Linked DNA regions of Undibacterium parvum. The protein of the gene in region 1 interacts with the protein of each later gene in a pairwise test. Links are inferred from orthologs where the notes say so. Each region holds a gene or a part of one and is shown on either strand. Other genes may lie near its edges. The genes, in order: eno and rpe.

The links.
Region 2: the proteins of eno (region 1) and rpe interact in binary tests that used the Escherichia coli proteins (3 or more experiments, as listed by UniProt). The link is inferred for Undibacterium parvum from one-to-one orthologs.

What each region holds. Positions count from the first base shown.
Region 1 is NZ_CP034464.1:4,498,098-4,512,659, reverse strand. Bases 11,737-14,562 are described here. They hold eno (phosphopyruvate hydratase), read right to left. Parts: upstream 13,879-14,562; coding sequence 12,595-13,878; downstream 11,737-12,594. Other genes in these bases: kdsA (3-deoxy-8-phosphooctulonate synthase), read right to left, coding at 14,132-14,562; ftsB (cell division protein FtsB), read right to left, coding at 12,185-12,523; EJN92_RS19610 (DNA-binding protein), read left to right, coding at 11,737-11,813. Also shown: EJN92_RS19675 (CBASS oligonucleotide cyclase), read left to right, coding at 1-363; EJN92_RS19670 (DUF6602 domain-containing protein), read left to right, coding at 387-635; EJN92_RS19665 (Tn3-like element ISPa38 family transposase), read right to left, coding at 632-3,598; EJN92_RS19660 (nucleotidyltransferase family protein), read left to right, coding at 3,757-4,047; EJN92_RS19655 (HepT-like ribonuclease domain-containing protein), read left to right, coding at 4,044-4,430; EJN92_RS21645 (hypothetical protein), read left to right, coding at 4,446-4,607; EJN92_RS19650 (cupin domain-containing protein), read left to right, coding at 4,667-5,023; EJN92_RS21480 (hypothetical protein), read left to right, coding at 5,117-5,254; EJN92_RS19645 (hypothetical protein), read left to right, coding at 5,278-5,604; EJN92_RS19640 (hypothetical protein), read left to right, coding at 5,601-6,101; EJN92_RS19635 (hypothetical protein), read left to right, coding at 6,098-6,469; EJN92_RS19630 (recombinase family protein), read left to right, coding at 6,463-7,020; EJN92_RS19625 (DUF6602 domain-containing protein), read left to right, coding at 7,060-7,572; EJN92_RS19620 (hypothetical protein), read right to left, coding at 7,814-8,464; EJN92_RS19615 (NAD(P)/FAD-dependent oxidoreductase), read right to left, coding at 8,976-10,295; more of EJN92_RS19610, read left to right, coding at 10,749-11,736. UniProt on the Escherichia coli protein: Catalyzes the reversible conversion of 2-phosphoglycerate (2-PG) into phosphoenolpyruvate (PEP). It is essential for the degradation of carbohydrates via glycolysis.
Region 2 is NZ_CP034464.1:2,829,474-2,845,464, forward strand. What follows is about bases 6,620-9,502. They hold rpe (ribulose-phosphate 3-epimerase), read right to left. Parts: upstream 8,453-9,502; coding sequence 7,787-8,452; downstream 6,620-7,786. Other genes in these bases: trpE (anthranilate synthase component I), read right to left, coding at 6,620-6,669; EJN92_RS12435 (phosphoglycolate phosphatase), read right to left, coding at 6,959-7,666; apaG (Co2+/Mg2+ efflux protein ApaG), read left to right, coding at 8,586-8,960; mltA (murein transglycosylase A), read left to right, coding at 9,144-9,502. Outside these bases: EJN92_RS12400 (nucleotidyltransferase family protein), read left to right, coding at 1-107; EJN92_RS12405 (DUF3429 domain-containing protein), read left to right, coding at 167-625; EJN92_RS12410 (M61 family metallopeptidase), read left to right, coding at 751-2,643; indole-3-glycerol phosphate synthase TrpC, read right to left, coding at 2,756-3,556; trpD (anthranilate phosphoribosyltransferase), read right to left, coding at 3,560-4,591; EJN92_RS12425 (anthranilate synthase component II), read right to left, coding at 4,594-5,160; more of trpE, read right to left, coding at 5,161-6,619; more of mltA, read left to right, coding at 9,503-10,337; EJN92_RS12455 (enoyl-CoA hydratase), read left to right, coding at 10,405-11,181. UniProt on the Escherichia coli protein: Catalyzes the reversible epimerization of D-ribulose 5-phosphate to D-xylulose 5-phosphate.

The DNA.
Region 1 (14,562 bases):
ATGGTCAAGTACTGGAACAACAACCCTAAGCACGGTGAGAAGCCTGTAAAGCCGTCGTTCCTTCTCGAAGTCATGGCGCTGGAATGTCTCCATGGTGGCTGGGGCGGGCAATTCGACCGTGAAGTTCAGGCATTGTTCGCCACCTTGGCTGACCGTGTTGTCGATACCTGGCCCGATCCGGCTGGCCTTGGGCCTGCTATCAGTGACGGCATGGACAGCGCACGGAAGCAGCGCGCGCAAACACTTCTCAAGGAAGCCGGTCGCCAGGCAACCGTTGCCATTGACTATGTCCGTAAGGGGCAAAACGGCGATGCGCTCAAGGCGCGGCGCGAACTGTTCGGCCCGCGTTTCCCTCTGTCGTAATCACAAAAATGACTGGAAATACAATGAGTAAATGGTCTTTATCCGGGCTGCTCGCCAGCCTACACCAAGATATTGAATTACAGCTTTCGATCGCACGAAAAGCATTTGCGCATCCAGGAACGAAAGGCGATGCTACCGAAGGTGTTTGGCTGAAACTGCTACAACAATATTTGCCGCAGCGTTACCAAGCGACATCGGCACATGTTGTCGATAGCACCGGTGCTTTTAGCGATCAGGGGTCGTCTCAGAAAACGGAAAATAAAGCACGCTAAGCCGGTTGCAGCGGCCGTAGCGGCCTGAACTTGCCCGCGCCGATCTTGGCGCTGCTGCGCCAGAGGTAATCGCCGGTCAGGTTGATGTGCTCCCAGCCGAGCGGCGACAGGTACTGCAACAGGCCGTCATCGACGGCTTGACCGTGGCCACGCAAGGCGTTCGCGGCCCGCTCCAGATAGACCGTGTTCCATAGCACGATGGCCGCCGTCACCAGGTTGAGGCCGCTGGCCCGGTAGCGCTGCTGCTCGAAGCTGCGGTCGCGGATTTCCCCCAGGCGGTTGAAGAACACGGCGCGGGCCAGCGCGTTGCGCGCCTCGCCTTTGTTCAGCCCGGCATGCACGCGGCGGCGCAGCTCGACGCTTTGCAGCCAGTCCAGGATGAACAGTGTGCGCTCGATGCGTCCCAGCTCACGCAGGGCGACGGCCAGGCCGTTCTGGCGCGGGTAGCTGCCAAGCTTCCTGAGCATCAGCGAGGCCGTCGCCGTGCCCTGCTTGATCGAGGTGGCCATCCGCAGGATTTCATCCCAATGGGCGCGGACGTGCTTGATGTTGAGCGTGCCGCCGATCATCGGTTTCAACGCCTCGTAGGTGGCATCGCCCTTCGGGATGTAGAGCTTGGTGTCGCCCAGGTCACGAATGCGCGGGGCGAAGCGGAAGCCCAGCAGGTGCATCAACGCGAAGACGTGGTCCGTGAACCCTGCCGTGTCGGTGTAGTGCTCCTCGATCCGCAGGTCGGATTCGTGATACAGCAGGCCGTCGAGCACGTAGGTCGAGTCGCGCACGCCGACGTTCACGACCTTGGTGTGGAACGGCGCGTACTGGTCGGAGATATGGGTGTAGAACGTCCGCCCTGGGCTGCTGCCGTATTTCGGATTGATGTGGCCGGTGCTCTCGGCCTTGCTGCCGGTGCGGAAGTTCTGGCCGTCCGACGATGACGTGGTGCCGTCGCCCCAATGCTCGGCGAAGGGATGTCGGAACTGCGCGTTGACCAGCTCGGCCAGTGCCGCCCCGTAGGTTTCGTCGCGGATGTGCCAGGCTTGCAGCCAGGCCAGCTTGGCGTAGGTCGTGCCGGGGCACGATTCCGCCATCTTGGTCAGGCCCAGGTTGATCGCGTCGGCGAGGATCGTGGTCAGCAACAGGTTTTTGTCCTTGGCCAGGTCGCCTGACTTCAGGTGGGCGAAGTGCCGGGTGAAGCCCGTCCATTCGTCTACCTCCAGCAGCAATTCGGTGATCTTGACGTGCGGTAGGATCATCGCCGTCTGGTCGATCAGGGCCTGTGCGGTATCGGGCACCGCCGCATCGAGCGGCGTGATCTTCAGGCCCGACTCCGTGATGATGGCGTCCGGCAGCTCGTTGGCCAGCGCCATGCGGTTGACGGTGGCGAGCTGCGTTTCCAGCAGCGTCAGCCGGTCATGCAGGTACTGGTCGCAATCGGTGGCCACGGCCAGCGGCAATTCGCTGGCCTGCTTGAGGCTGGCGAATTTCGCGGGCGGCACCAGGTAGTCCTCGAAGTCCTTGAACTGGCGCGAGCCTTGCACCCAGATGTCGCCGGAGCGCAGCGCGTTCTTCAGCTCCGACAGCGCGCACAGTTCGTAGTAGCGCCGGTCGATGCCGGTGTCGGTCATCACCAGCTTCTGCCAGCGCGGCTTGATGAACTCGGTCGGCGCGTCGGTGGGCACCTTGCGGGCGTTGTCGCTGTTCATGCTGCGCAGCACCTCGATGGCGTCGAGTACGTCCTTGGCGGCGGGCGCGGCCCGCAACTTGAGCACGTCGAGAAATTCCGGCGCGTAGCGGCGCAGCGTGGCGTAGCTCTCGCCGATGCGGTGCAGGAAATCGAAGTCCTCGGGTTGCGCGAGCCGCTGCGCTTCGGTGACGCTCTCGGCGAAAGCATCCCAGGACATGACGGCCTCGATGGCGGCGAACGGATCGCGGCCCGCTTGCTTGGCCTCGATCAGCGCCTGGCCGATGCGCCCGAACAGCCGCACCTTGGCATTGATCGCCTTGCCGGATGCCTGGAACTGCTGCTGATGCTTGTTCTTGGCGGCATTGAACAGCTTGCCCAGGATGCGGTCATGCAGGTCGATGATTTCGTCGGTGACGGTGGCCATGCCCTCGATGGCGAGCGCCACCAGGGTCGCGTAACGCCGCTGCGGCTCGAACTTCGCCAGGTCGGCGGGCGTCATCTGGCCGCCCTCGCGGGCGATCTTGAGCAGCCGGTTCTGGTGAACCAGCCGCTCGATGCCGGAGGGCAGGTCGAGCGCCTGCCACGCCTTGAGGCGTTCGATGTGTTCCAGCATGTGCCGCGAGTTTGGTTTGACCGGGGATTGCCGCAGCCAGGCCAGCCACGTCGTCTTGCCGTTGTCGCGGCGCTTGAGCAGATCGTCGAGGCGACGGCGATGCACGTCCGTCAGCGGCTCAGCCAAGGCGTCGTAGAGACGCCGGTTGGCGCGGGTAATCGCTTCGGCGCTCGCCCGCTCGACGGCGTTGAGGGCGGGCACAATGACCGACTGCCGCCGCAGGTGCTCGATCAAGGCTCTGGCCAGCACGATGCCCTTGTCGGTTTGCATGGCCAGCTCGGTCAGCAACTGGACAGCCTGCCGGTAGTGGCCAATCGTGAACGGCTGGAAGCCGAACACCGTTTGCAGCTCGACCAGGTGCTCGCGTCGGGTCTGCTCACGCTGCCCGTACTCGTCCCAGCTTTCGATGCCGACCTTGAGCTGGTTGGCGACCAGTCTCAGCAATGGCGGGAACGGTGGCTCATCAGCGCCAAGGATGACGCCGGGAAAGCGCAGGTAGCAGAGCTGCACCGCGAAGCCCAGCCGATTGGCCGGGCCGCGCCGCTGCCGGATGATGGAGAGGTCGCTTTCGCTGAACGTGTAGTGACGGATCAACTCATCCTTGGTGTCCGGCAACGCCAGCAGGCTTTCGCGCTCGGCGGCGGAGAGGATCGAACGGCGGGGCATGCGGTTTCCTTCTTCTTGAAAACGTAGGTTTGTGACAAGCCCGCCAAGGCAACCGGCGCGGCACGGGAATCAAGGCATTGCGATTCTCGAAAATAGTTCTTGAAATTCTATTCTTGATTGCATATCATCTCAACGAGTTTCGATAAGAAAGGATGCGCATGCGACCGTCTGTTGTGCTTGACATGAAGCGAAGCGCAGTGCGTGAAGCGGTAGGCCGCTTTCGCGCCGCGAACCCGCGCGTCTTCGGCTCGGTGCTGCATGGCACCGACCGGGATGGCAGCGACCTCGACCTGTTGGTCGATGCGCTGCCCGGTGCCACGTTGTTGGACTTGGGCGATTTGGAAGAAGAACTGAAATCGCTGCTCGGCGTTGACGTCGATCTGCTGACTCCCGGCGACCTGCCGCCGAAGTTCCGGGCCAAGGTGCTCGCGGAGGCGCAACCGATATGAGCGAGAACCGCCTGCCCGATTACCTCGACCACATTCAGCAGGCCGCAACCGATGCGCGCAGCTTCGTGGAAGGGATGGCCAAGGACGACTTCTTGGCCGACAAGCGCACCCAGCAGGCCGTCATCATGAGCCTGATCGTCATCGGCGAGGCGGCCACAAAGGTGATGGATGGCTACGTCGAGTTCACCCAGGCGCATGCCGACGTGCCGTGGCGCAGCATGCGCAATATGCGTAATCGCATGGCTCACGGCTATTTCGACATCAACCTCGATGTGGTGTGGGAGACGGTACAGGAATGGCTGCCGGCGTTGCTCCAGCAATTGCCCGCCGTGCGTCAGGATGCCGACGATGAAGACCGTAACGACAAAGGCATGGAGCCATGACCAATCAAGCCGCCGATGTTCGGCCCCTCTGGCGTGTTCGATCCCGCGACCTATGAGCCGCGCTCGGGCAAGACCTTCTGGATGGCCGCAACGGACGTGAGTTCGCTGGTGGGCAAGGAGGCAGCAGCCGACACGCTCATCGGCAACTGCACGACCGCACGACCAGCCTCCCGTTAAAATTCGAGTTAGAACTCATATCCAGCCTGTCTGGGTGCACTGTGAAAGAGGGATCTCCGATGACTGTTGAATCGAGAATATTTTCTGTAGCCGAGTATGTTCAGCCGTCCGAAGGCGAGCCTATTCGTTCCGTTGTGCTTGAAACCCGAGACTCAATTATCGTGGTTTGGCATGTCCATCCCGGGCAGGAAATTGCGGCTCACATTCATCCTCACGGCCAAGACACGTGGACTGTTTTGTCGGGAATGGCTGATTACTTTCAGGGCAATGGGATTGTTCGTGCCCTCAGGGAAGGTGAGATAGCCGTGGCAAGACCGGGCCAAGTGCACGGGGCGCGAAATACAGGTACCGAGCCATTTGTGTTCGTCTCGGTTGTGGCATCAGCCAATGCCGGTTTCGTATTGGCTGAGCGATAGAGCCCAATCTCTGGAGTTGGTCCAATGAGCGGTCGGGGAGATAGGTAACAGACATGCAGCGGACACGGCTGCTAAACCAGGTCGCAAACCTCCTTGCGTCGCAGCGTGCCGCAAGCGACGCGATCAATCGAATGGGGTCGGCATGAGACTGAACACCATCCAGTTCCCGACCGCGTAGCCGCCTGTCCTGCCGATCAGGTCTTGACCATCGACGCCTGGGATCAGTCCTGAATGTTCTTGGAGACCACTACGTTATGAGCCGCAGCCGCCGCAAAACACCCATCGTCGGGCACACGACCTGCGGCAGCGAGCGCGAGGACAAGAAGCTCTGGCATCAGCGCTGGCGCACCCGTGAGCGCACGGCGCTGACCAGCGCGTCGCCCGAAGCCCTGAGCGCCCATCTGCCCCTGCTGGAAAACCAGGCCAGCAGCGTCTGGTCGATGGGCAAGGATGGCCGCTCCTACTGGCCCGTCAAGCGCCAGGCCGCCACGGCGGATCGCATCGCCAATCACAAGGGACGCAACCCGCAAGAACGCGCCTCCCTGAAAAAGCGCCTGCTGCGCAAGTGGATGAGCAAATGAAGCTCTCCTTCCATCAGCACATTGCGCTGTTCTGGATGATCGGTGCTCCGGGCGTCTTCGCGCCCGTGATCGAGAACGCCAAGCGGCCCGATGCCGGCGCCGTCATGGCGTGGGGTGTCGCGATCGTGGCGGTGATGATCCTCTTCACCCCTTTGCTGCTGCGCTGTCCACCATTCCGGCGCTGGTATGGCCGGACGGATGCGCTGTCGGAGCGGCAGCGCCAGGCGCTTGCCGAGCGCGGCCTGCGCCGCTACTACCAGACCGCTTTCGATGACGGCTACGTGCCCCGCGTGATGCCCTACGTGTGGCGCATCATCTGGACGGTCGGCGGGTTGATGGCTGTGACCGCCGTACTGCCTACCAACACCGGACGGCCAGCCTTCGATGCCTTGGTGGTCTTCTCGACCTGGTATCCGATAGGCGTGATGCTGCTGGTTTTCGCGTCGAGGCCCCTTGGCCGGTTGATTCGCCAAAGAGCACAGGAGCGGCGGAAATGAGCACGTCAACCATCGAGGCGCTGGCCAGCGCCTGGGCAAGGATTGCCGAGGAAGCGGAATTCCCCGCTGACTACGAGGGGACTGCCACACCACAAGCGCATCGGGCTAGCGAAGCTATTCAGGAGCAGATTCGGGAGCGCATCGTCGCCACCAACGACATGCGGCTGTTCAGCCTGCTGCACCTGCTGGGTCAGGCGTCGCTGCGCATGGAGCAAGCGCTGTGGCCGGAGGATTACGAGCGGATGACGCGCGAGGTTGAGGAAGCCCTGCGGCAAGCCACCGACGCCAACGCCAGATCGTACACCCACGAAGAAGTGATGCAGGCGATGCAGGAACGCATCGACCGGGCGCGAGACAAGCCATGTTGATTGGCTATGCGCGCGTCTCGACGCAGGATCAGAACCTGGAGCTGCAACGCGAAGCCTTGAGCAAGGCCGGATGTAAAAAGGTCTTCGAGGACAAGGTGAGTGGCACGCGGGCAGACCGGCCTGGCTTGGCCAAGACGCTCGAAATGCTGCGCGAAGGCGATACTTTGGTCGTCTGGAAGCTCGACCGGCTGGGCCGGTCGGTCAAGCAACTGGTCGATCTGGTCGGCGATCTGCACAAGCACGGTGTCCAGTTCAGGAGCCTCACCGACTCCATCGACACCGGCACACCATCCGGGCGGTTCTTCTTCCACGTCATGGCGAGCCTTGCCGAAATGGAGCGCGAGCTGACCGTCGAGCGCACCCGCGCCGGGCTGGAAGTCGCCAAGCAGCTCGGCCGCAAAGGCGGCCGCAAGCCGAAGATGACCGACAGCAAGATCGAGTCGGCCAAGAAGCTGCTGGCCAGCGGGGTGCCGCCCAAGGACGTGGCCAAGAACCTCGGCGTGTCCATTCCGACGCTGTACCGCTGGGTGCCAGCCTCCACGCACGCTTAGCGTGCTTTATTTTCCGTTTTCTGAGACGACCCCGATCAGATCGACGTTGTAGTGTTCGACCGCCAGTATTCGCCTTTCATATTTCGGCATGGTGATCAATTCATTATTCCTGCGGAAAGCGTCTACGCGGTGTTTGAAGCCAAACAATCAATCAACGCTACATTAGTAGCGTATGCGCAGGAAAAAGTTGCTAGCGTACGCAAATTACACCGAACCAGCCTGCCAATTCCCCATGCTGGTGGAACTTATCCGCCGAAGGCGCTGACGCCGATTATTGGCGGTATATTGACTCTTGGCAGCAACTGGAACCCACCGCTTGGCGATGCAATGCGCGCGGTTCTCTTGAGCGGCGATGCCGGCGGCAAGCTCGATCTGGGCTGTGTCGCATCGCATGGAGTGTTTGACTATGATGAGGCGACCGCCGCGTATAACATTCACGAATCAGGCAAACCAGCCACCGCTTTTCTTTTCGAATTAATCGCCCGACTCCAGGCTACCGCGACAGTCCCGATGATTGATATCCATGCCTATGGAGCATGGCTGGACGTCTGAGCAGAGGTAAGTGGTTAGAAATACCTGCAGCATGACGACCCGGAACGAGTGTTTTGATTCATAACTCATTGATTTAAAAGACATCCAAAATAATCTGGGCTTTGGGCTTACAACCCCCTGTAGGGATACAGCCCATTCCCTCGAAAAGGTAAAAACGTTAAGGTTGGACGCTAATTCATTATTACGGATATACAAATAAGCAAGAAAAAACGGATTATTTCGGTAAGAATATTACAAGTAATCAGTGTTCAAGACTATTCCAAAAAGAAACTTTTACCTTTTCGAGGGGATGGGCACAATTAGCCTGATTGCGATTGCTGGCGTTGTCGGTCTTGATCAGCAACTCGATGCGATTGCGGTTCATCGCTGGCAGGGCGCGCCCATTACTAAAAATTTTACCGTCTACGCCTATGTTGGTGCTTGGGTTCCAGCGATTGAAGTTGCCGGTGCCGGCAAACACTTTATCGAGCAAGCGATTGGCTTCGGCCAGATCGGTGTTATTTGCCACCAGCATGGTGACGTCTTCAAAGCGCGACAATTGGGCCGCGATACGCATCAGATCTTCACGCGCTAGCAGGCGGCTATTCGACATATCGCGCTCTTCTGGGGTGCCGTTGAAGTTACCCCAGGCCGAGACCGAGGCACCGTAAGCCATCCAGGTAGCGGCGTGCGATGCGCCTTCTTTCGGCACCAGATAAGTCGTCACCGGAGGCGGTGGTGGTAAAGGCTCGGGCGGCTGTGGTGGAATAGGTTCATCTGGATCTTCACCGCATGCGGTCAAAGGCAGCGCCAGACCAGCGAGCGCCAAGGCCCCGGCGCCGCGCATGAATTGCCTGCGCTGTTGTGATGCAAAGTTGATGTGATCTACTTCTACTGATTTTTCGTGCGCCATATGCCTTACTCCTAATATTTTTTCATATTGAAATTTCCATCTGTCCCATGCCGTGATCGGCTTGCCCTGAGAAAGATCTTGCTCAAGGACAAAACCAGTTTATCGCCAGAAATTTTCAAAAAAAAGAGACATATACTGCACTATTGATTCAGTTTTCTCATGACTCCTAAGTTTATTTTGTTTTTGCCTAGATATTTGGTTAATGCACGGCAGGCTAACAGTCTTCGTAATAAACGCTAGCCATAGGGGGGGGCAGGGGTGAACGAGGAATCTCATTAAAAACTGCGCAGGCGCTCAATCAGGGCCTGTATGGCCGTCTAAAATTGCCCTGTTGCGCTGCCACTTACATCATTTACATTTTCTGTTGCAAATTCAACCCAGCATGGTGCTCGATTTTGTTTGAATAGGGAGCGCTTACGCAATCCCTATGCGGCCTGCAGGCCCAAATGCTGCCAGCAAGCGCATGGAATATGCGCCTACACGTGTGGGGCGTGGCGTGTAGTTTGCGTAGTCAGTGCAGCTTGATGCGCGGATTTCTGACCCTGTCTATGCTGGCGACCCAAGTGGCCAGCCAGGTGTGAAACCAGCCGTAGACCACCACTTGATGATGCTTGTGTAGCGACCAGTACATCCATTTGGCGATTGTGCCTTCGATGAAGATAGAGCCACTCGCGAGCGCCCCCATCAAGCTACCGACGGTACTGTAATTTCCTAGCGAGAGCAAAGAGCCGTGGTCGGTGTAGCGATAAGTCAGCAACTCTTTGCCATTGAGCATGCGTATCAGCGATTTGGCCAGTAGGCTCGCTTGCTGATGCGCGGCCTGGGCGCGTGGCGGCACTGCAGGCAGGCCTTCTCCTTGCGGGCAGGCGCAGCAATCGCCGATCGCAAAAATGGCCGGATCGCGGCTAGTTTGCAATTGCGCGTTGAGTACCAATTGATTGATACGATTGCTTTCCAGTCCATCGATATCCTTTAAGAAATCGGCGGCCTTGATACCTGCCGCCCACACCACGATACCGCTGGGGATGAATTTTCCGCTGGCCATCATGACCCCGTCTTTGCTGACCTCCACTACTTTTTCATTGGTGTGAACTTCCACGGCGATACTGCGCAACTCTTTGGCGACCGCTGCCGCAAGGCGTTCAGGCAGCATTTGCAGTAAGCGCGGGGCGGCATCGACCAAGACAATCTTCAAGTCTTTTTCAGGATGAAAATTTACCAAGCCATAGCTGGATAATATTTTAGTGGTCATGTGCAGCTCGGCCGCTAGCTCGACCCCAGTCGCGCCGCCTCCTATGATCGTGACGGTGAAGCGACCTTCGCCTGCGACCTGCGCCAATGACTGCGCGCGCAGGCAACAATTCACCAGTTTTTTGTGGAAACGCTCGGCCGCCGCTAAGGTATCGAGCATGATGCAATGCTCACGCACGCCCTTAGTGCCAAAATCATTACTCTGGCTACCCAGTGCTAGCACCAAACTATCGTAAGCGATCGACTGGGTGGGCAATAGCTCCTCATTATTCTCATCCAAAGTCGGTGCCAGAAAAATTTTCTTATAGCGTCTGTCCAGGCCATTCATGCGCCCCAGGCGGAATTCAAAATGATTGGCGCGCGCTAAGGCGAAATATTCTCTCTCATCCGCTTGGCTATCTAAGGTGCCAGCCGCGACCTGATGCAGTAGCGGCTTCCACAAATGGGTAGGGCTGGCATCGACCAGGGTAATCAGGGCTTTCTTCTTCTTGCCTAATTGCTGGCCCAGGCGCACCGCTAATTCCAGGCCGCCGGCACCACCGCCGACGATGGTAATTTTATGCAAAACTTCATCAAACATCGCACTCACGATAAATATCCTCAATGTTGGAAAATGGGCGACCGCAAATACGCAACGGCTAGTGCGCACAGCGTAGAAGGCGATCTAATGGAGGCAGTGTGACGTCATATGGCTCCATTGAGTAGTGCCAATAATTGATTTTCAATGGAACCATTTATTGGGCGAGCCTAACAATAGCCGAGCTTACTGCTAAGAAGCTACTAGCCAGACAGTTTTAGTTAGGCCTATTCAAACACGAATCTTTCTCAAGATCACAGACGTTAAGCCGCTGGATATTTTACTGAGTACTGAGCCAGGCTTTGTATCAATGACCGAGGAAATTTTCATGCGATGAAGATCGTTGATTATTCAATATTATCAATAATAATAGACATTATAAGAGTAATGTCATATTTATTGATTTAAAAGTTGGAAATATAACGTAATACGTTGTATTATCAACCAATAACTTCAATGAATGAATATATGGATACTCTTGAACAGAATGAGCGCATGCTCTTGGCGGACATCGACGTACTTCGCAATCAATTCCCACAGACACAGGATCTGTATCGTGAAGTGTGTGTGGCCATGTTCTTCCGCTATGGAATGACGCCGACAGCCAATAAGTTATACCAGCTGGTGCGAAAAGGCAGCATGTCGGCACCTGCGGAAGCCCTGAATCGTTTCTGGGAAAACCTGCGCGACAAAAGCAGGGTGACTGTTAGTCATCCCGATTTGCCGGAATCCTTGAAAACCGCAGCGGGAGATCTCGTTGCCACTTTGTGGTCAGCGGCCCAAAATGCCGCTCAAGAAACGCTGGCATCTTTGAAGGTTGATGTGCTGTTGCAGGTTGAACAGGCAAATGACAAGGCCAATTTGGCGGTTGCTGCCCGCGACCAAGCAATATCAACATTTAATAGCATGCAAAAAGAACTAATGGAAACGCATACTGAATGTGATGTACTCAAACACGAAATTACAGCCTTAATATCGACGAACTCATCGCTCGAATCTCAATTGGAAGACTCAAAAAATGATATATCCGTAAGTAATGCGAAACTAGATGATGCTCTCCGTGAGCTGGTCTTAGAAATGGAAAAACTCCGTGCTTCAGCAAAATTAAACGAAGATAGACTGGCGTCAGCGGAAAGACGGGCGCTTCTAGAAATCGATCGAGAGCGCACAGCTAATATTAGGCTTCAAAAAGCACTAGAAACAGCGCGCGTTGAATACAAAATGAAGGTCGACGTGCATCACGCTGAATCCAATGCGTTTCAGTCTCAGATGGCCAACCTGAGGCAAACAATAGGCAATTTAGAAGGTGCGATTCAAGCCGCTTCTGAAGCTCGCGAGATTGTCAATCGCGAACTAATACAGTTAAAAATTCAGATTTCCAACAATACTCATGCCTTGGCAGGCTCGGCTGTAGAGAGAGACTTGCTTCTTCGTAAGCTGCATGAATGCGAATTGGGAGCTGCAAAAAATGCGGCGGCCATTCAACCGACTACGCGAGCTAAGCGAAGAAAGACAGAATAATGACTAGCGAGAGCAATGTTTTCAACCGGATACTTTTACGTTAAAGCATTCCGATTAACGTAATAATTTGGACTGATTGAAATGGACCAAAGCATTAGGTAAGTAGAGTCCAAAGTTTTACATTAGCGCGTTTCTGTCGCAACAAACGTGAATAAATCATTAAATTCAAATACTTATTGCAGTAAGGGTATCAGATTTATTTCATTTTATTCGGGAAGTTCCACATTTACGTCCACTAAGTGACTACTTTTACTTCGCCGAACGGTTAAATATCGCTTCTATTGATGCGTAAATTTTGAACTTCAATTTTACATAATATAAATTATGCGAAATACCAGGCTATTATTTGCCTCTCCGATTCGCTTACTTTGCTATTGCCGCGCACCAATAACTGGCTTACTTCCTAAAGCTGCTGCCGGGTTGGATTTTAATTCGGTGCCAGCATTAAGTATCTGTACAAAGATTTCATCTCTCTTAATCATTCCCAACTCAAAACGAGCGCGTTCTTCTACAGCGCCTGTACCTATTTTTAGATCTTCAACTTCTGAAGCGAGTTTATTATTTCTCTCTTTCAGATCTTCATTCTTCTTTTGCGCTGCGCTTACTTGCCTATCTAATTCCCAAACGCGCAGCCAACCGCCTTTACCCAACCACAGCGGATATTGAATCAACAATAACAAGGTGACGAACACGATGGCAAGTAAGCGCATTGAGTTTTAATCTATCAAAAATAAAGTACATAAAAAAGGAGAACAAATGCTCTCCCTTTTACAAATAAAGCTTACTTCAAATTATAGAAAGCGTCGCGGCCTGGGTAACTAGCCACTTCACCCAAATCTTCTTCGATGCGCAAGAGTTGATTGTATTTTGCCATACGATCAGAACGGGACATAGATCCTGTTTTAATTTGCAGAGCGTTCATACCGACGGCGATATCAGCAATCGTGCTGTCTTCGGTTTCGCCAGAGCGATGTGAGATTACCGCTGTATAGCCAGCGCGCTTAGCCATTTCGATAGCGGCAAAAGTTTCGGTCAAAGTACCAATCTGATTAATTTTGATCAGTATCGAATTAGCGATGCCTTTTTGTATGCCTTCTTTGAAGATCTTGGTATTGGTGACGAACAAGTCATCGCCAACGATCTGCACTGTTTTTCCGAGTTTCTCTGTCAGAATTGCCCAGCCGTCCCAATCGCCTTCGGCCATGCCGTCTTCGATAGAGATGATAGGATATTTGTCGACCCAAGTTGCCAGCAAATTCGTGAAATCAGTAGCCGACAAAGTCAGTCCTTCGCCTTCCAAGTGATATTTACCGTCTTTGTAGAATTCGCTAGCGGCGCAATCGAGGCCAAGAGCGATTTGTGTGCCTGGCTCGTAGCCAGCGGCTTCTATCGCTTGAATAATCAGTTTGATGGCAGATTCATGATTTTCTACTGATGGTGCAAATCCACCCTCATCGCCAACAGCTGTCGTTAAACCTTTGTCGTGCAGGATTTTTTTAAGTGCATGAAAAACTTCTGCACCGTAACGTATTGCTTCGCGAAAACTAGGTGCACCAACCGGGATAATCATGAATTCTTGAATATCCAGATTATTATCGGCATGTGCGCCGCCGTTGATGACATTCATCATCGGCACTGGCATTTGCATGGCGCCCGAACCACCGAAGTAACGATACAACGGCAAGCCAGCCTCTTCAGCGGCCGCTTTGGCGACAGCCATGGAAACTGCCAACATGGCGTTTGCACCTAGGCGCGATTTGTTTTCAGTACCATCTAAATCGATCAAAGTACGATCCAGAAAAGCTTGTTCGTTAGCGTCTAAACCCATGATCGCTTCGGCTATTTCTGTGTTGATGTTCTCGCAGGCTTTGAGTACGCCCTTGCCCAGAAAACGCGATTTATCGCCGTCCCGCAGCTCCATCGCTTCGCGGCTACCGGTCGAGGCACCGGAAGGTACTGAGGCACGCCCCATAACACCAGATTCCAGCAAGACATCGCATTCAACGGTAGGATTACCGCGTGAATCCATGATTTCACGACCGATAATATCAACAATAGCACTCATTCAATTCTCCTAAACGATCAATTTAAAATAAGAAATTCGCCAACAAAATAAAATAATGCGGCTGGGTCTCACCGTTGCATGTAACGGGTTTCTAGATAAAACGACATTTTGATTTTTGGTAATGACAAGAATATGGCAGCGGCGCTTAATGGCGGCACTGTCAGCGTATCTTCAGGTCGATGGGTTCAAAAGCTTTTATCTTCACCGCCCGCCACCTGAGTCGGCGCGGACGGGACTTGCATCACGCAATAAATCAGTTAAAACTGGACTCCAGGAATCCATTCTTTTTCACAACCCGATCAAGGTCGATCAAAGTTGATAGCAATTCTTTCATGCGTCCTAATGGCACAGCATTCGGACCGTCCGACATGGCCATTGCAGGATTCGGATGAGTTTCCATAAACAAGCCAGCTACGCCAACCGCAATCGCCGCACGCGCCAATACCGGAACAAACTCGCGTTGCCCGCCGGAAGATGTGCCCTGCCCGCCCGGCAACTGCACCGAGTGGGTGGCATCAAAAACCACAGGGCAATTGGTTTCACGCATGATTGCGAGCGAGCGCATATCGGATACCAAATTATTGTATCCAAATGAGACACCACGTTCGCAGGCCATGAAAAGATCTTCGGATAAGCCAACTTCTTTAGCTGCAGCGCGCGCCTTGGCGATGACATTAATCATAT
Region 2 (15,991 bases), 1.7 Mb from region 1 along the record:
GCAGCTTGCTGAAAATTTATCCGGTGAGCGAAGTCGAGGTCGATGATGCAGGAATATTTCAAGATATCGACCTGCCGCAAGATTTAATCGCCAGCATGAATATCTAATTGAGGCGTTTGCTCTTAAAATAGCGGTTTCGAAAATTTGTCTACGCGCTCACTCTCTTATGAATCAACTTGATCAGCAGCTGGCCAACCGCCTAGGATTTTTTGGCCTGGTTCCCTTCGTATTCTTGACGCTGGCCTGCTGGATCGTGCATCCAGATTGGCTGGGTTATTTCATCAAGGGACAACTCTCGTATGGCATCGCTATCCTGTCGTTTTTGGGTGGCTTGCACTGGGGACTGGCTTTGCTGTCGGGACCGCGTCCTGCCGGTGAAATCAAGCAAAGCCTGTTGTGGGGCGTCACACCTAGTATTATCGCCTGGTGCTCGATGACCATGATTAGCATGGGCATAGGGTTCTTGGTGCAGATTATTGGTTTCGTGGTGGCGTATCAGGTCGATAAGCGCCTGTATGCGCGTTATGAATTACCGGATTGGTTTCTGGTGTTGCGTCTGCGTCTGACCCGGGTGGTGGTGACTGCGCTGGCGCTGACCTTTGTCGCTGCGAATCTGCGCGCATAAAAATCAGTTGGCGCAGAACTTAGGCCCGCAGTCGCAAACCTAGTCGCGCAGGAAAGCTAGTCTTGCGCCAGGCAGATATGCAGCTCAACAATTAAAACAAACAAAATAAAAAACGAGACAAGAGTATGAAAATTACCTCCAAAGCAGCTTCTAAAAATACTGCGCGAGTCGCGGCCGTCAAAGCAGATCAGCACAGTATTCACTACAGCATCCTGCCTAAAGACTTGGCCGGACATATTTTTGTGGTGACGCTGCAGATCAGCCAGCCCGATCCGGCCGGGCAACAGCTGTGCTTGCCAGCCTGGATACCGGGTAGTTATATGGTGCGTGAATTTGCCCGCAACATCGTCAGTATCAGTGCTAGTTGCGAGGGCAAGAGCGTCAATTTAACTAAGCTGGACAAACACAGTTGGCAAGCCGCTCCCTGCCAGGGCGCTTTAAGCATCAGCTATGAAGTGTATGCCTGGGATCTGTCGGTGCGCACCGCGCATCTGGATCAAAGCCATGCTTTTTTCAATGGCACCAGCGTCTTTTTGCAGGTACTAGGACAAGAGATGGCCTCGCATGTGGTCGATATTCAACGCCCATTAGATGTTGCCTGCAAGAGCTGGCGGGTCGCCACTAGTTTGCCTGAGCTCAAAGCTAAGCGTTACGGCTACGGCACTTACATCGCGGAAAATTATGATGCCTTGATCGATCATCCGGTAGAAATGGGCGACTTCGCATTGGCGACGTTTGAGGCGCATGGCGTGCCGCATGATGTCGTGGTCAGTGGCCAGGTTCCGAATCTGGATATGGATCGCATTGTCGCCGACCTGAAAGAAATCTGCGAGAGCCAGATCGCCTTCTTCGAGCCAGCCAGCAAGCGCGCACCTATGGACCGTTATGTGTTCCTGACCATGGTGGTCGGTGAAGGCTACGGCGGGCTCGAGCATAGAGCCTCGACCGCCTTGCTGTGCAATCGCAATGAGATGCCGTTCAAACATCAGCCTGAAATGAGCGATGGCTATCTGAGCTTTTTAGGTCTGTGTAGTCACGAATATTTCCACACCTGGAATGTCAAGCGTATCAAGCCAGCCGCCTTTGCGCATTACGATTTGAGCCGTGAAAATTACACCAGCCTATTGTGGTTGTTTGAGGGTTTCACCAGTTATTACGATGATTTGATGTTGCTTAGGGCAGGCCTGATCGATGAGAGCAGCTATTTTAAATTGCTCTCAAAAACCATCAATGGGGTACTGCGTGGTGCTGGCCGCCACAAGCAAAGCGTGGCCGAATCTAGTTTCGATGCCTGGACTAAATATTATCGTCAGGATGAAAACTCGCCGAATGCCATCGTCAGCTATTACACCAAGGGCTCGCTGGTAGCGCTGGCGCTGGATCTGACTATCCGAGCCGAGACCTCTGGTGAAAAAACTCTGGACGATGTGATGCGCGCACTGTGGCAGCACTACGGCCGTGACTTTTACCAGTTAGCTTTAAGCGGTCAGCAACAAGGTTTGGCCGAAAATGAAATCGTCTCCCTGATAGAGCAAGCGACGGGCGTGAAAACCCAGCGCTTCATGGATAAATATGTACGCGGCACCGAAGATGTACCGCTGACTAAGTTATATGCTGAGTTTGGCGTCGCTATCAAAGATCAACGCAAAAACAGTAAGGCCAGTCTGGGCGTGCGGGTAGTCAAAGACGGTGCTGACTGTAAGCTGGCCAATGTTTTCACAAGCCGCGCCGCCCATCAAGCCGGCTTGTCGGCCGGCGATATCCTGATGGCCATCAATGGCTTACGCGTCACTGCCGCCGATGTTGGAGATGGTCTTGCTACTGCGGTGGGGCGCTATACGGTAGGAGAAACGGTGCAGTTGCACGCCTTCCGCCGCGATGAATTGCTGACCCTGCAAGCGACTCTGCAAAGCGACGATGTGCCTGCGTTTAATCTGCTGTTGGCAGAGAAATCGAAAGCCCCCTTGCTGGCGCTGCGACCGTCTCTGGTCGCCAGCAAGAAATCACGCAAGGCTTGAGTCTAATTCGAAATTAAAACTATAGTAAAACACGATGCGCAATGTTGATGCGGCCTACAGCACGAAAAGCTCTGTAAACCCGCATAAACATTGCGCAATCGATTTTAAAATTTTAGAAAAACAGCTTCTGCATTTCCATGCCTGGGTTTTTAGCGCGCATGAAGGCCTCACCGACCAGGAAGCCGTGTACATGGGCTGCGCGCATGCGTGTGACGTCGTCCACGGCCATAATGCCCGATTCGGTAATCACCAGTTTCTCGCTAGGGATGCGTGGCAGCAGACCTAGGGTGGTGTCTAGCGTCACCTCAAACGTGCGCAGGTTGCGGTTATTGATTCCTAATAAGGCAGTCTTGAGTTTCAAGGCGGCGTCCAACTCTGCTGCGTTATGCACTTCGACCAGCACGCTCATGCCTAGCTCATGGGCGCAGGCTTCCAGTTCGGCCATCAAACCGTGATCTAAGGCTGCGACTATCAGTAAAATCGCATCCGCTCCCCAGCTGCGTGCCTGATAGATCTGGTAAGGATCGATCATAAAATCCTTGCGTAAGGCCGGAATATCACAAGCGGCACGCGCCTGTTGCAGATACTCGGGCGTGCCCTGAAAGAACTGCACGTCAGTAAGAACCGAGAGGCAAGCTGCGCCATGTTGCGCATAGCTGGCGGCGATCTCGGCAGGACGGAAATCGGCGCGTAAGATGCCTTTGGAGGGCGAGGCTTTTTTGATTTCGGCAATCACCGCGGCCTGGCCTGCCGCAATCTTGCTGCGCAGGGAGGCTTCAAAATCGCGTAGGCTAGCCCGCGCTTCGGTATTGCCTTCGACTTCGCTGCGCAGGCTGCTGTAAGACTGGTATTTTTTTGCGGCAGCCACTTCGTCTTTTTTGACGTCGAGAATTTTATTCAGAATATCGGACATCGTTTACTTTCCTAATTGCTGAGTGACCAGGATGAACTGTTCCAGCTTAGCCAGTGCCGCGCCGGAAGCGATCGCCGTTTGCGCTTTTTTAACGCCGTCGGCAATCGAGCTGGCAACGCCGGCGCCATACAGCGCCGCACCTGCATTGAGGCTGACAATGTCGGTGGCGGGGCCGGCCACATTATTCATGACGTCGAGAATTTTTTGTTTCGACTCTTGCGCGCCAGATACTTTCAGGTTGCGGTTCGAGACCATTTGCAGGCCAAAATCTTCAGGGTGGATATCGTATTCGCGGATTTCTCCGTTCACCAGTTCGCCCACCATGGTTGGCGCGCCTAGCGAGACTTCATCCATATTGTCGCGGCCCCAGACCACCAGCGCATGTTGGGCGCCCAGTCTTTGCAATACGCGCACCTGGATACCGACCAGATCCGGATGGAATACGCCCATCAAAATATTCGGTGCGCCGGCCGGATTGGTCAAAGGCCCCAGAATATTAAAGATGGTGCGCACGCCTAGCTCTTTACGCACTGGTGCCGCATGTTTCATGGCGGCGTGATGATTCGGTGCGAACATGAAACCTATGCCAGTCTGGGCAATCGACTGGGCGATTTGCTCAGGCTTGAGGTTGATGTTAACGCCCAGTGATTCCAGTACATCAGCGCTGCCGGACGATGAGGAAACGCTGCGGCCGCCATGTTTGGCGACGCGGGCGCCGGCGGCGGCCGTAACAAACATCGAGGCGGTAGAAATATTAAAGGTATGCGCGCCGTCACCACCAGTGCCGACGATGTCGATCAGATTGGTGGTATTAGCCATCGGCACCTTGGTCGAGAGTTCGCGCATGACCTGAGCGGCGGCGGTGATCTCGCCTATGCTTTCTTTCTTGACGCGCAAACCGACGGTGAGGGCGGTGATCATCACCGGCGACATTTCTCCACCCATGATTTTACGAAACAGCGACAGCATTTCATCGTGGAATATTTCGCGATGTTCGATCAGGCGCGAGAGGGCTTCTTGCTGAGAGATGGTCATGATTATTTTCCGGTCAAAAAGTTCTTGAGCAAGGCATGCCCATGTTCAGACAATATCGACTCAGGATGAAACTGCACACCCTGCAAATTGAAAGTTTTATGCCGCACACCCATGATTTCGCCATCCTCAGTCCAGGCCGTCACTTCCAGGCAATCGGGCAAGCTGGATCTTTCTATCGCCAGCGAGTGATAACGGGTAACGGTGTAAGGACTAGGCAAGTCTTTGAACACGCCGACCCCGGTATGCGCGATAGCTGAAGTTTTTCCATGCATGACCTGCTTGGCGCGTATGACTTTGCCGCCGAAGGCAGCAGCGATACTCTGATGCCCGAGGCAGACGCCTAAAATCGGAATCTCGCCAGAAAAGCGTTTGAGCACCGGCACCGAAATCCCCGCTTCCAGCGGCGTACAAGGGCCAGGCGAGATGCAGATGTGATCGGGCTTTAAGGCGGCGATTTCATCGAGCGTGATCTCATCGTTGCGGTAGGTACGTACATCCTCACCCAACTCGGCAAAATACTGCACCAGGTTGTAAGTGAAGGAATCGTAGTTGTCTATCATTAATAACATTTAAATCTCCCCATCCAGGCCATCTTGCACTTGTTCCGCTGCCCGCAATACCGCGCGCGCCTTGTTTTCGGTTTCTTGCCATTCCATTTCAGGCACAGAGTCGGCCACGATGCCCGCTGCGGCCTGTACATACAACATGCCGTCTTTGAGTACACCGGTGCGTATTGCAATCGCCAGATCCATTTCGCCGCCAAACGACAAATAGCCACAGGCACCGCCATAGATGCCGCGCTTGGTCGGCTCTAACTGATCAATCAGTTCCATCGCACGTACTTTCGGCGCACCGGATAAAGTGCCGGCCGGGAAGGTGGCTTTGAGTACGTCGAGATTGGATAAATTCGGCTGCAAGATGCCTTCGACGTTAGAGACGATATGCTGTACGTGCGAGTATTTTTCTATCACCATCTGATCGGTCACTTTAACGCTACCGGTCTGGGCAATCCGGCCAATGTCGTTACGCGCCAGATCGATCAGCATCACGTGTTCGGCGATTTCTTTAGGGTCTGCCAATAGTTCGATGGCTAACTGGGCATCACTTTCCGGAGTGGCACCGCGTGGGCGGGTGCCGGCCAGCGGACGTATCGTGACCTTTTTATTGCCGTCCTTATTTTCACCACCCAGGGTTTCGTTACGTACCAAAATTTCCGGCGAGGCACCGATAATCTGCATATCGCCAAAATTATAGAAATACATGTATGGCGAAGGATTCAGCGAGCGTAAGGCGCGATACAAAGACAGCGGTGAATCGACATAAGGTTTCTTGATGCGTTGACCAATTTGCACCTGCATCAAGTCGCCGGCCATGATGTATTCCTTGGCTTTGGCAACCGCCTCCAGATAATCGGCCTTGTTAAAATCGCGGATGCTGTCGGTACGTACCGAGGCCGAAGTCACCGGTGCATCGACGCTACGGCGCAGCATGCTGCGTAACTCTTTGAGGCGCTGGCGTGCTTTCGACCAAGCTTCTGGCTGAGTCGTGTCGGCATATACGATCAGATACAGTTTGCCGGAAACATTGTCGATCACCGCTAACTCTTCGGTCAGTAGTAACTGTATATCGGGCAAACCTAAATCATCTTTGGGGGCGCTATTGGCCAAGCGCTTTTCTACGTAACGCACTGCGTCGTAGCCAAAATAGCCGGCCAGACCGCCGCAAAAACGCGGTAAGCCAGGGCGCAAGGCAACCTTGAAGCGCGACTGAAATTCGGCTATGAAGTCTAGCGGATTGCCTTCCACGGTTTCGGTCACGACGCCATGCTTGACGACCTCGGTACGCATGCCATAGCTGCGCATCAGGGTGTGGGCTGGCAAACCGATAAACGAGTAGCGGCCGAAGCGTTCGCCTCCCATCACCGATTCTAGTAAGAAGCTATTCTTGCCGCCGTTCTGGTTTTGCGCCAGTTTCAGATACAGGGTCAGTGGCGTTTCCAGATCGGCCAGCGCTTCCGCGATCATGGGGATACGGTTGTAGCCTTGCGCGGCCAGCGATTTAAATTCGAGTTCGGTCATTGTGTGCTTTCAGCCGTCATGGAAACGGAACCTGTAGATTCAGGTTCCAGCTTATACGGGTAAGACAGGGTAAAAAAACATGCAAACTAGCGCGAGGGATGTGCGTAATCTGCCCGGCAAACTATCAGTTGTGCCAGCGTCGCCAAAGCCAGGCCTCAAACGTGCCTGGTATCATTGCGGGATGTTTTTTATCGGAGAACATTCTGGGATATTGAACGTAAGTTTGCTAGTAATTGGGTTTAATTAAGTCGCTATCAGCAAGTCTTAAACAAGTAAAAACAGCAGAAAATCATTGTATGTTGCCACGCCTGATTAAAGTTGCTGCTTCTAATAAGGAAGCAACTATACCATCGCTTTCGACATTTTGTATAGCTTCACCGTGATTGTAGCCGTAGGGCACTAATAACACCGGGCAGTTGGCGGCGCGGGCAGCTTGCGCATCATTCGATGAGTCGCCTAGCGCCAACACTTTGGCCGGAGCTAAATCAAAATCGGCACACACTTGCAGTAAAGCGATGGGGTCGGGCTTCTTACGGCTAAACGAGTCGCCGCCATACACTACCTCAAAAAAGCCAGCCAGCCCTTTTTTCTCCATCAGCGGCAGCGCAAAGGCCAGCGGTTTATTGGTGACGCAGGCCATGCGCAAACCTTGCGCTTGCATGGCTTGCAATCCCTCTACGACATCCGGGTAGAGCATGCTGAAATCGCCATTGATGCAGAGATAGTGACGTTGGTAAGACTCCATCGCCGCGTCGAAGTGTTGCGCAATTTGTTCTGCCGAAAAATCGAGTGCCAATACCCGCTCGATCAAGTTTTCAGAGCCTTTGCCGACAAAGCGTTTGATGGTGGCAATGTCAATCGCCGCCAGAGTAAATTCGTCACGCATACGATTGACGGCAACTAAAAAATCGGGAGCGGTGTCTAGCATGGTTCCGTCTAAATCGATGATGACGGCCTGGATATTATCTAGTGCAACAGTAAGTGCGGCGGTAAGCATAATCAAAAATAGAGTGCGCAATAAACATGCGCCTTCTGGCATGAAAATGCTCTGGAAGGCGCATGGATGCTGGGGGTAGCTTTAAGAATCGACAAAGTTTAGCGAAAAAAAGCAGGAAAGTTAAACTTTCGCCAATTCGCTACGCATGGCATTGATCACAGCCGTATAGTCGGGCTTGCCGAAAATAGCCGAGCCAGCGACGAAGGTGTCGGCACCCGCCGCAGCGATTTCGGCGATATTGTCGATTTTTACGCCACCATCAACTTGTAGCATGATGTCGCGACCGCTGGCGTCTATCATTTTGCGAACTGCGGCGATTTTTTTCAAAGTGTGGGGGATGAAAGACTGGCCACCAAAGCCGGGATTGACCGACATCAGTAAAATCAAATCGAGCTTATCCATCACATGTTCTAGTATGTGCAAAGGTGTGGCTGGATTTAATACCAGACCAGCTTTACAGCCATGCTCGCGTATCAGTTGCAAGGTACGGTCTATGTGCTCTGAGCCTTCCGGATGAAAACTGATGATGTTGGCACCGGCTTTGGCAAAATCAGGAATGATGCGGTCTACCGGCTTAACCATCAGATGCACGTCGATAGGCACTTGTACGTGCGGGCGTATCGCCTCGCAGACCAAAGGTCCTATCGTTAAATTGGGAACATAATGGTTGTCCATGACGTCGAAGTGAATCATGTCGGCGCCGGCGGCAACGACATTACGGACTTCTTCACCGAGTCTGGCGAAGTCGGCGGATAGAATACTAGGGGCGATGCGGTAGGTGGTCATGATAATTGCTTTGATGTGAGTTAGCTTAAATTGGCAATGGCGCTATTTTACTCCTGCATGCATTTGCTAGCTCTTGTAAGATGCGGCTTAGGCAGAAGTTTGCAATTTAGAATACTGAACAAGGAAGAGTGAGATGGCAGCATATCAAATCGAAGTGGCAGTCGCGACCCAATATCTGGCAGAACAATCGGATCCAGATAATGGTGACTATGTATTCGCGTACACCATTACCATCACCAACACAGGAACGGTAGCGGCGCAATTGATCTCGCGCCATTGGGTGATTACCGATGCGAATAATCGGGTGCAGGAAGTCAAGGGACTGGGAGTGGTCGGGCATCAACCCCTGTTGCAGGCCGAGCAGGGCTTTGAATATAGTAGTGGTAGCTCTTTAAAAACCCAGCACGGCAGTATGAAAGGATCCTATTTCTTCGTGGCTGAAGATGGGCACAAGTTTGAAGTGCAAATCCCGGAATTCGTACTTTCTTTGCCGCGCACTTTGCATTAAGCTGCGCTAGTTTCTATCAACGCTCTTAGTTAGTCGACTCGTTTTTGTTTTCTACGGCGTTTGATTTTTTTGTCGGCTGTTCTGGTTTTCGCCCCGAAAACATAGTCCACCAAACGATGAAAACAAACAAAAGCGTTGCGCCACAAGCTTCTAGTGCCAATAACCACATTATTTATTACTCCTATGTTGATACAAATTTCTCAAGCGAGGATTTTACTCCTGGCGAGCTTGTTCGGTGCGCTGACTGCTTGTACCAGCGTTTCCCTGGATACGCCGGTGGTGAAAACGCCAGTCGTGGTGCCCGCGAGCACCGTGAGTTCTGCTACGTCTAAATGGGCGCAATTGTACAAGCCCGTCAGTTTTTCGGCTTTGCCTGGCTGGCGTCAGGATCAATTGACTGAGCTTTGGCCAGCCTTTATGGCATCCTGTTCTGCGATTAAAAATAAGCCCGAGTGGAAAGAGCCATGTGCCATTGCAAAAGACTTGGATGCGAAAGACAATCAGGCGCTGCTGGATTTTTTTGAGGCATTTTTTACCCCGCATCAGGTTCTCAATGCGGATGGCGGCAATGAGGGCCTGATCACTGGCTACTACGAACCCTTGCTGCGTGGGGCGCGTCAACGCGGCGGTGCTTTTCAAACGCCGCTGTATCGCACCCCGCCTGATTTATTGACGATAGATTTATCTAGTGTTTATCCCGATTTGAAGCATATGCGTTTGCGTGGCCGCCTGGTCGGCAACAAAGTAGTTCCGTATGCCTCGCGCGCTGACATGTTGCCCGCCGTGGTGGGTAAAGAGTTGGTTTGGGTAGACGATGCGATCGATGCTTTTTTTCTGCAAATACAAGGCTCAGGGCGAGTTTATCTGTCTGATAGCAATGAAACGATACGGCTGGCGTATGCTGATCAAAACGGCCACCCGTATAAATCTATAGGTCGCTATCTGGTCGATAAGGGCGAGTTAAAGCTGGAGCAGGCTTCCGCCCAAGGGATTAAAGAATGGTTGAGCAATAATCCGGCTCGTCAGGACGAATTGTTAAACGCTAATCCTAGCGTGGTATTTTTTAAAGAAGAAAAAATCATCAATCCAGCCATAGGACCCAAGGGGGCCTTGGGCGTACCCTTGACTGGGCAACGTTCTATCGCGATTGATCCTCAGTATCTTCCTTTGGGTGTGCCGGTATTTTTATCCACGACTCAGCCCAATAGCAGTGTCAGTCTTCAGAGGTTAATGATGGCGCAAGACACTGGTGGCGCTATTCGTGGTGCGGTGCGCGCAGATTTTTTTTGGGGCTTTGGAAATCTGGCTGGCGAATCTGCCGGTCGTATGAAGCAAAAAGGCGCGCTGTGGGTGTTGCTGCCTAAGTCGCCGGGTTGATCGCTAATTTGTAGTAGATCTATTTTATTTTGTTCGTCATTAAAAACTTAAACTCAGGAGTGTGGATATGGAATACCAAAATATTATTGTTGAGACTAAAGATAAAGTCGGTGTTATTACCTTAAATCGCCCTAAGGCTTTGAACGCGCTTAACGACCAGTTAATGGATGAGCTGGGTTTTGCGCTGAAGTCCTTCGATCAAGACGAGGCGATTGCCTGTATCGTACTTACCGGTAGTGAGAAAGCATTTGCCGCTGGTGCTGATATCGGTGCCATGGCTAACTATACCTATATGGATGCGTATAAGGACGATTACATCACGCGTAACTGGGAGCAAATTCGTCAGATACGTAAACCAGTGATCGCTGCGGTGGCTGGTTATGCGCTGGGTGGTGGGTGTGAGTTGGCCATGATGTGTGATTTCATTATCGCCGCTGAAAATGCCAAATTCGGTCAACCAGAAATCAAACTCGGTACCTTGCCTGGTGCCGGTGGTACGCAGCGTCTGCCGCGCGCCATCTCAAAATCAAAAGCCATGGATATGTGCCTGACCGCGCGCATGATGGACGCGGTTGAAGCGGAGCGCGCTGGTTTGGTGTCGCGTATTGTCCCTTTAGATAAGTTGATGGAAGAGACTATGGCTGCCGCAACTACGATTGCTGCGATGTCTTTGCCTATCGTGCTGATGATTAAGGATTCCGTCAATCGCGCGTTCGAAACGACACTGGCCGAAGGCGTGAATTTTGAGCGACGCCTATTCCATAGTAGCTTTGCGACCGAAGACCAAAAAGAAGGCATGAAAGCTTTCATGGAAAAACGCCCGGCAAATTTTGTAAATAAGTAAGCGTATAAATCATTTAAACAAAAGCTTGCCAATCCAGCGCAAGCTTTGCTATAGTTCGCCTCCCGCTGAAGAGCGGGGCGAAATGAAGAAAGTAAGGCAAGCGAAGCAGTCCTAGGTTTGAGTGACGATGTGAATCAAATTCAAGCGCTAATAAAACAAGGGGTTGACGAGTAGAAGGAAATGCCGCATAATCTCATCTCTCTGCTGCTTACAAACAAAACGCTTTGTAGCAATCTGGCAGAAACGCTTTGCAGTCGGTGAGAATCGATAGTGACGCGCCAAAAAACAGAAGACAGATCTTTAACAATTAACAGTCAATAAATGTGGGCACTTGATAAAGAGCGCGGCTAATTACTTCGGTAGTTAGTTCAACTTAAAAAATATCAAATGTTCGCAAAAGTAATAAATAGGACTTTCTCGCAAGAGAAAAGCCTGTCAGTTATTTGAGTGAGCGACACCGTTCGAAAGAACGGAGTTCAGAAATGAACACAAAACAGAGATTAAACTGAAGAGTTTGATCCTGGCTCAGATTGAACGCTGGCGGCATGCCTTACACATGCAAGTCGAACGGTAACGCGGAGCAATCTGGCGACGAGTGGCGAACGGGTGAGTAATATATCGGAACATACCCTAGAGTGGGGGATAACGTAGCGAAAGTTACGCTAATACCGCATACGATCTGAGGATGAAAGTGGGGGATCGCAAGACCTCATGCTCATGGAGTGGCCGATATCTGATTAGCTAGTTGGTAGGGTAAAAGCCTACCAAGGCGACGATCAGTAGCTGGTTTGAGAGAACGACCAGCCACACTGGAACTGAGACACGGTCCAGACTCCTACGGGAGGCAGCAGTGGGGAATTTTGGACAATGGGGGCAACCCTGATCCAGCAATGCCGCGTGAGTGAAGAAGGCCTTCGGGTTGTAAAGCTCTTTTGTCAGGGAAGAAAAGGTAGTCTCTAATACAGACTGCTCATGACGGTACCTGAAGAATAAGCACCGGCTAACTACGTGCCAGCAGCCGCGGTAATACGTAGGGTGCAAGCGTTAATCGGAATTACTGGGCGTAAAGCGTGCGCAGGCGGTTATATAAGTCAGATGTGAAATCCCTGGGCTCAACCTAGGAACTGCATTTGAGACTGTATGGCTAGAGTGTGTCAGAGGGGGGTAGAATTCCACGTGTAGCAGTGAAATGCGTAGATATGTGGAGGAATACCGATGGCGAAGGCAGCCCCCTGGGATAACACTGACGCTCATGCACGAAAGCGTGGGGAGCAAACAGGATTAGATACCCTGGTAGTCCACGCCCTAAACGATGTCTACTAGTTGTTGGGTCTTAATTGACTTAGTAACGCAGCTAACGCGTGAAGTAGACCGCCTGGGGAGTACGGTCGCAAGATTAAAACTCAAAGGAATTGACGGGGACCCGCACAAGCGGTGGATGATGTGGATTAATTCGATGCAACGCGAAAAACCTTACCTACCCTTGACATGTACAGAATGCCGAAGAGATTTGGCGGTGCTCGCAAGAGAACTGTAACACAGGTGCTGCATGGCTGTCGTCAGCTCGTGTCGTGAGATGTTGGGTTAAGTCCCGCAACGAGCGCAACCCTTGTCATTAGTTGCTACATTAAGTTGAGCACTCTAATGAGACTGCCGGTGACAAACCGGAGGAAGGTGGGGATGACGTCAAGTCCTCATGGCCCTTATGGGTAGGGCTTCACACGTCATACAATGGTACATACAGAGGGCCGCCAACCCGCGAGGGGGAGCTAATCCCAGAAAGTGTATCGTAGTCCGGATTGTAGTCTGCAACTCGACTACATGAAGTTGGAATCGCTAGTAATCGCGGATCAGCATGTCGCGGTGAATACGTTCCCGGGTCTTGTACACACCGCCCGTCACACCATGGGAGCGGGTTTCGCCAGAAGTAGGTAGCTTAACCGTAAGGAGGGCGCTTACCACGGCGGGATTCGTGACTGGGGTGAAGTCGTAACAAGGTAGCCGTATCGGAAGGTGCGGCTGGATCACCTCCTTTCTAGAGTGCGCTACAAGTTAAGTGTCCACACTTATTGACTGTTAATGATAAAGAACGTAGCGATGGAGCGATTCATCGGTACCGAGTTCCCGAATTGGGGGTTTAGCTCATCTGGTAGAGCACCTGCTTTGCAAGCAGGGGGTGAACGGTTCGATCCCGTTAACCTCCACCATTTACGTAGTAAAGAAGTCGTAAATAAGTGGGGCTGTAGCTCAGCTGGTTAGAGCACCGTGTTGATAACGCGGGGGTCGTTGGTTCGAGTCCAACCAGCCCTACCAGTAAAATGGAGTGGGAAGAAAAAACAAATGTGAGTAGCGCGCGCGCTATTGAGATTTGTTCTTTCGAAACGAAAGCAAAGTATCAAGTAAGACCGTTCTTTAACAATTGAGAAGAAGTAAAGTAGAAATAATCAAAATTATTTCTGTGAAGGAAATTAATAACGACAGTTATTAACGATAATTCATGGAAGGGTTGTGATTGTATCAAACAAACATAAAATGTATTAAAAAGAGTTTGAAAAGCACTGTAGCAATACAGGGTTTTAGAAAATCAAATATCTTGAGATACGGCAAACGCTAAAGTAATACTCATAGTAATAAGAACTATAGCGATTTTTTGGTGATGAACCTGAGCGTAGGTGTTACTGGAAAAATCATCTGGCTCTGCCAGTGATTTTGAACTAGCACCACATCAAAGTAGATTTTTACTTTGATGTGAACAATCAGACGCCAGAATCTAAAGTTATAGGGACAAGTGACTAAGTGCACATGGTGGATGCCTTGGCGATTACAGGCGATGAAGGACGTAGTAGCTTGCGATAAGCTGCGGGGAGTGAGCAAACACACTTTGATCCGCAGATTTCCGAATGGGGAAACCCACCCTTAGGGGTATTGCATACTCAATACATAGGTATGCAAGGCGAACGCGGCGAACTGAAACATCTAAGTAGCTGCAGGAAAAGAAATCAACCGAGATTCCCAAAGTAGTGGCGAGCGAAATGGGAACAGCCTGCAAGATTTAGCATCTTTGATAATAGAATGGAATGGAAAGTCCAGCCATAGAGGGTGATAGCCCCTTATATGAAATCATCGGTGTGGAACTAAGTTTGCGACAAGTAGGGCGGGACACGTGAAATCCTGTCTGAACATGGGGGGACCATCCTCCAAGGCTAAATACTCGTAATCGACCGATAGTGAACCAGTACCGTGAGGGAAAGGCGAAAAGAACCCCGGAAGGGGAGTGAAATAGATCCTGAAACCGTGTGCATACAAACAGTAGGAGCGGACTTGTTCCGTGACTGCGTACCTTTTGTATAATGGGTCAGCGACTTACATTCAGTGGCAAGGTTAACCGCATAGGGAAGCCGTAGAGAAATCGAGTCCGAATAGGGCGAAATTAGTCGCTGGGTGTAGACCCGAAACCAAGTGATCTACTCATGGCCAGGATGAAGGTGCCGTAACAGGTACTGGAGGTCCGAACCCACTAATGTTGAAAAATTAGGGGATGAGCTGTGGGTAGGGGTGAAAGGCTAAACAAACTTGGAAATAGCTGGTTCTCTCCGAAAACTATTTAGGTAGTGCCTCAAGTATCACCATCGGGGGTAGAGCACTGTTATGGCTAGGGGGTCATCGCGACTTACCAACCCATTGCAAACTCCGAATACCGATGAGTGCGAGCTTGGGAGACAGACGTCGGGTGCTAACGTCCGGCGTCAAGAGGGAAACAACCCAGACCGCCAGCTAAGGTCCCAAAGTATCGCTAAGTGGAAAACGAAGTGGGAAGGCTAAAACAGTCAGGAGGTTGGCTTAGAAGCAGCCACCCTTTAAAGAAAGCGTAATAGCTCACTGATCGAGTCGTCCTGCGCGGAAGATGTAACGGGGCTAAGCGATACACCGAAGCTGCGGATATGTTTTAGGACATATGGTAGGAGAGCGTTCTGTAAGCCTGCGAAGGTGTCTTGTAAAGGATGCTGGAGGTATCAGAAGTGCGAATGCTGACATGAGTAGCGATAATGGGGGTGAAAAGCCTCCACGCCGTAAGCCCAAGGTTTCCTGTTCAACGTTCATCGGAGCAGGGTGAGTCGGCCCCTAAGGCGAGGCAGAGATGCGTAGCTGATGGGAAGCAGGTTAATATTCCTGCACCGTCGTATGATGCGATGGGGGGACGGATCGCGGAAGGTTGTCAGGCGGTTGGATGAGCCTGTTCTTGACTTGTAGAAGGCACTTAGGCAAATCCGGGTGCGTAATTCAAGGGGTTGAGACGAGTGAACTTGTTCACGAAGCAATCGGAAGTGGTTCCAAGAAAAGCCTCTAAGCTTCAGTCATACGAGACCGTACCGCAAACCGACACAGGTGGGCGAGATGAGTATTCTAAGGCGCTTGAGAGAACTCGGGAGAAGGAACTCGGCAAATTGGTACCGTAACTTCGGGATAAGGTACGCCCTTGTAGTTTGACCCCCCTGCGGGGGAAGGATGAAAGGGTTGCAATAAACTGGTGGCTGCAACTGTTTAATAAAAACACAGCACTATGCAAACACGAAAGTGGACGTATATGGTGTGACTCCTGCCCGGTGCTGGAAGATTAAATGATGGGGTGCAAGCTCTTGATTGAAGTCCCAGTAAACGGCGGCCGTAACTATAACGGTCCTAAGGTAGCGAAATTCCTTGTCGGGTAAGTTCCGACCTGCACGAATGGAGTAATGATGGCCACACTGTCTCCTCCCGAGACTCAGCGAAGTTGAAATGTTTGTGATGATGCAATCTACCCGCGGCTAGA